DNA from 2 places in the Sedimentibacter sp. MB31-C6 genome. Region 1 is predicted to be linked to the other one. Evidence: a T-box and tRNA genes for the amino acid it is inferred to sense, from the RefSeq annotation. Region 1 holds a T-box; the other holds one or more tRNA genes.

What was found. A T-box is a leader RNA that pairs with one kind of tRNA and senses whether it is charged. The one in region 1 lies ahead of pheS (phenylalanine--tRNA ligase subunit alpha), so its partner is inferred to be a tRNA-Phe.
Region 2: it has a tRNA-Phe gene. The T-box ahead of pheS (phenylalanine--tRNA ligase subunit alpha) is inferred to sense a tRNA for this amino acid. The anticodon was not compared.

Annotation. Positions count from the first base shown of each region.
Region 1 covers NZ_CP142396.1:2,531,611-2,534,001, forward strand. Annotated here, with positions in the region: gene U8307_RS11940 (TrmH family RNA methyltransferase) at 1-602, shown strand, start outside; T-box leader at 714-944, shown strand; gene pheS (phenylalanine--tRNA ligase subunit alpha) at 993-2,015, shown strand; gene pheT (phenylalanine--tRNA ligase subunit beta) at 2,029-2,391, shown strand, end outside.
Region 2 covers NZ_CP142396.1:2,729,906-2,732,296, reverse strand. Annotated here, with positions in the region: gene U8307_RS13175 (DNA internalization-related competence protein ComEC/Rec2) at 1-8, opposite strand, end outside; gene U8307_RS13170 (ribonuclease H-like domain-containing protein) at 132-1,097, shown strand; tRNA gene U8307_RS13165 (tRNA-Phe) at 1,352-1,427, opposite strand; tRNA gene U8307_RS13160 (tRNA-Ile) at 1,434-1,507, opposite strand; tRNA gene U8307_RS13155 (tRNA-Ile) at 1,526-1,602, opposite strand; tRNA gene U8307_RS13150 (tRNA-Pro) at 1,613-1,689, opposite strand; tRNA gene U8307_RS13145 (tRNA-Trp) at 1,713-1,786, opposite strand; tRNA gene U8307_RS13140 (tRNA-Ser) at 1,874-1,960, opposite strand; tRNA gene U8307_RS13135 (tRNA-Ser) at 1,965-2,053, opposite strand; tRNA gene U8307_RS13130 (tRNA-Lys) at 2,059-2,131, opposite strand; tRNA gene U8307_RS13125 (tRNA-Gln) at 2,150-2,224, opposite strand; tRNA gene U8307_RS13120 (tRNA-Gln) at 2,256-2,330, opposite strand; tRNA gene U8307_RS13115 (tRNA-Arg) at 2,335-2,391, opposite strand, start outside.

The DNA of each region.
Region 1 (2,391 bases):
ATCTTTTAAATATGTTAATAAAACAAAAAATAGAATATTTTTTTTGTGAAGATAATATATTTAGTGGTATTTCAGAAACTATTAATTCACAAGGAATATTGGCTGTAGTAAGAAAAAACAAATACACCAAGAAAGAGATTTTAGATAATTGTAAATTTGTTATAATGTGTGACCGCATACAAGATCCGGGGAATTTAGGAACTATTATAAGAACTGCAGATGCCTTTGGGCCTACAGCTATAATATTAAATAAAGGCTGTGTTGATGCATACAATCCAAAAGTTGTTAGAGCAACAGCTGGTGCTATGTTTAGAGTACCTATAATATATATTGAAAGTGACATAGAAATAATTAGTTATATGAAACATGAAGGGTTTAAGATAATTTCCACAGTTGTTGACTCAGCTTATTCCTTTGAAAGTATCGATAATTCTGATAAAATATGTATAGTAATTGGTAATGAAGGGCAGGGTATTTCTCAGGAAATAATAGATGAATCCAATATTTGTATTTCAATAAAAATGACTGGAAGATCTGAATCTCTAAATGCTTCAATTGCAGCAGGAATCTCTATTTATGAAATAAGAAAAAAACTATTGTAAGTTTGTTGTATTTTTGATATAATCAAAATAATTTATTAAACATTTCATGTAGAATATTATGAGGCAATTATTTATGATGTAACTAAAATATAAAATAATATCAAATTTAATAATAATGCAATGAAAAAGCAAAGTAGACATAAGAGTATGTTTTTAAGAGAAAAATCATCTTGGCTGAAAATGGTTTTAAATAATTATGTTGAAATTTCACTTTTGAGCTTACAGAATGAAATTAGTAGTTCTGTACGGATAGACCGTTATAAAAATTCAAGGCATTCAAATAATATAACTATGTAATTTTTGAAGGCAAACAAGAGTGGTACCGCGGACTTCGCCTCTTTAGAGGCGAGGTCCTTTGTTATTATATGATTTATTGAAAGGAGTATATATATGAAAGAACAACTTTTAAAGTTAAAGACAGAAGCATTAAATCAATTAAAAGAATGTATTGAAAATGCTGATATTGAAAAAATAAGGGTTCAATATTTAGGGAAAAAAGGTGAATTGACTCAAATACTAAGATCAATGGGTAGTTTATCTGAAGAAGAAAGACCTGAAATGGGGAAGTTAGCAAATGAAGTAAGAGCTATAATTGAAAATGAAATAAAAGAAATAAAAGGTAAATTAGATACAAAAGTAGCAGAAGCTAAATTGAAATCTGAGTCATTGGATATTACAATGCCTGGCATTTTACCTGAAATTGGAAGAAGACATCCTCTAATGCAAGTCAAAGAAGAACTTGAAAGTTTATTTATGCGTATGGGATATGATGTAGTTGATGGACCTGAAATAGAAACAGTAAGCAATAATTTCGATGATTTAAATGCACCTTATGACCATCCATCAAGAGATAAATCCGATACTTTTTATATCTCAGAGGATTTAGTATTAAGAACTCATACTTCACCAGTTGAAATAAGAGCAATGAAGGAAGGAAAATTACCTATTAGAATGGTTTCTACAGGAAGAACTTTTCGTTTTGATGATGTTGATGATACACATTCACCGATGTTTCATCAAATGGAATGCTTAGTTGTTGATAAAGGTGTAACGATGGCTAATTTAAAGGATTCTATAGATCAATTTGTAAAAGAATTATTTGGAAGTGAAATGAAAACTCGGTTTAGACCCCATAACTTTCCATTTACTGAACCGAGTGCAGAGGTTGATGTATCATGTCCAATATGTATGGGTAAGGGTTGTCCTGCCTGCAATGGAACAGGTTGGAGCATGGAATTGCTTGGTTGTGGTATGACACATCCAAATGTACTTCGAAACTGTGGCATAGATCCAGAAGTTTATTCAGGATATGCATTTGGCATGGGGATTGATAGAGTGGCTATGGTAAAATACGGGATACCTAATATTAGACTGTTATTTGAAAATGATGTAAGATTTTTAAAACAATTTTAAGGAGGCGTGTAGAATGTTAGTACCTATTAAATGGATGAGTCAATATGTTGATATAAATACTGATAATAAAACTTTAGCAGATAAATTAACACTTACGGGGTCTCATGTTGACGCTGTTATAGATTATGAAAAGAAAGTAGAGAATGTTGTTACAGGTAAAATTTTAGAGATAGTAAAACATCCTAATGCGGATAAGCTAGTAGTCACTAAAATAGATATAAATGAAGGAGAGCCTGTACAAATAATTACGGGAGCAAATAATATTAATGAAGGTGATGTCGTTCCAGTATGTTTAGAAGGCGCTGTTCTTCCAAATGGACTAAAAATAAAGAAAACTAAATTTAGAGGACTTCCTTCTTATGGAATGATGTGCTCA
Region 2 (2,391 bases), 200 kb from region 1:
ATATACATAATTATCACCACAAATTTGATCTTATCTTATATTACCATATTTTAGTAATTAGTCAAAATAATTTTATAAGATAGCGGGAATCTCATTTGATTCGTTATAATTTATTGTAGATTGGAGGAAAAATGATAGTAAATTGTAACAAGATAAACAACAACTTATCTGATAATCTTTATATAAATAAATTACTTAAAGATTCTTTTTTTTTAGATATTGAAACAACAGGACTTTCTCGCAAATTTTCAATGATAATTTCAATAACGGTAATGTTATACATTGATAATAATTTTAAAATATATCAACTATTCTGTGAAAACAAAACTGATGAAAAAGAAATACTTAAATATTTAAAAGATTTAATAAATGACAAAAATTTTGTTATTACTTATAATGGAAACAGCTTTGATATTCCCTTTTTAATTGGCAAATACTTACAAAATGAAATCACTTTTGATTTTAATAAATATATTAAAATTGATTTATATAATGATATGCGTCATGTTAGAAATAAAATTCAAATAGAAAATCTTAAGTTAAAAACTGTAGAAAGATATTTTAATATAAAAAGAGAGGATGCCATTTCTGGACAAGATGTAACAGTTTTATATGAAGCGTATAAAATAGATCCTAAAAAAGAATTTTCTTTTTTAATACTTCAGCATAATTATAAAGATGTTTACAATCTCAGTATGTTATTTAATAATATATTTAGCTTATATGATGAAACATTATTTTATAATGGTTTAATTGTGAAAATCAATTATACAGATTTTAGTATTAAAAAAAATACATTGTATGGCAAATTCTATATAATATCTAAATTTAAAGCTGATTATATACATCCTTCTTTGAATTTTGATTTAAAATTGAACTCACAAGATCAGATATTAGATATTCAAATATCGGTAGGCTTTTACAAAGATGAGAAAGTCAAGGAATTTTATTATATAGATAATAATGATTTTAACATAAATACATATACTGCTATAAAAGGAATAAAAAATAATCTCATACCAATAAAAATCAATGATAAATTCTATACTCAAAATATAATAAATATCACAAAAAAAATTCTTGATTCATTATTCTAATTTTATTTAATCAATATAATTTTCTATAATGTATGTAATCTAAGGATATAAAAAGAGTTGCTTCGCAACGCCGCTAGGGGGACCTATGTCCCCCTTCGGCGTAAAAATGCTTTATTAAAGCATTTTTACTGAGCACCCCCCTTAACGGCAAGGACGTTCCGTCCTTTGCAATCCTCGTTTTTTATTATATAGGAAAGGAGAACTTTCCTATATAATAAAAAAACTTATATTCAAAGAATATAAGTTTTTTAGTATGGTGCCCAAACGCGGAATCGAACCACGGACACGAAGATTTTCAGTCTTCTGCTCTACCGACTGAGCTATCTGGGCATGCAGTGGGCCTTCAAGGATTCGAACCTTGGACCTACCGGTTATGAGCCGGGCGCTCTAACCAACTGAGCTAAAGGCCCTAGAAAATTAATTTCTAGTGGTGGGCTTAGATGGACTCGAACCATCGACCTCACGCTTATCAGGCGTGCGCTCTAACCACCTGAGCTATAAGCCCCTATTAAATATGGTCGGGGCGGCAGGATTTGAACCCGCGGCCCTCTGGTCCCAAACCAGATGCGCTACCAAACTGCGCTACGCCCCGCTAATAAATTACACCTGCTAAAATGGCAGGGGATGAGGGAATCGAACCCCCACTAATGGTTTTGGAGACCACTGTCATGCCACTTGACCAATCCCCTATTTTTCATGCATAATAAACATATTTAGAAAGTGACATTCTATCTGTTAACTACACTCCTATAGAGTTGCCCTAAAGATTAAAATGACGGAGAAGGAGGGATTTGAACCCTCGCGTCCTTATCAGACCTACTCCCTTAGCAGGGGAGCCTCTTCGGCCACTTGAGTACTTCTCCAAAATGGCGGAGAGGGTGGGATTCGAACCCACGCGGGCTTACACCCAAACGGTTTTCAAGACCGCCTCGTTATGACCACTTCGATACCTCTCCATTAGTGATCCATCGGCGATTCGAACGCCGGACACCTTGATTAAAAGTCAAGTGCTCTGCCTGCTGAGCTAATGGATCAAAATACTAAAAATTAAATGGCTGGGATGGCAGGATTCGAACCTACGAATGCTAGAGTCAAAGTCTAGTGCCTTACCACTTGGCGACATCCCAATGAATTTTAAATTAATTAATGACTACTATATGGCTGGGGTAGAAGGATTTGAACCCACGAATGCCAGAGTCAGAGTCTGGTGCCTTACCGCTTGGCGATACCCCAATAATGGTGCACCCAGGAGGATTCGAACCCCCGGCACACGGATTAGAAGTCCGTTGCTCTA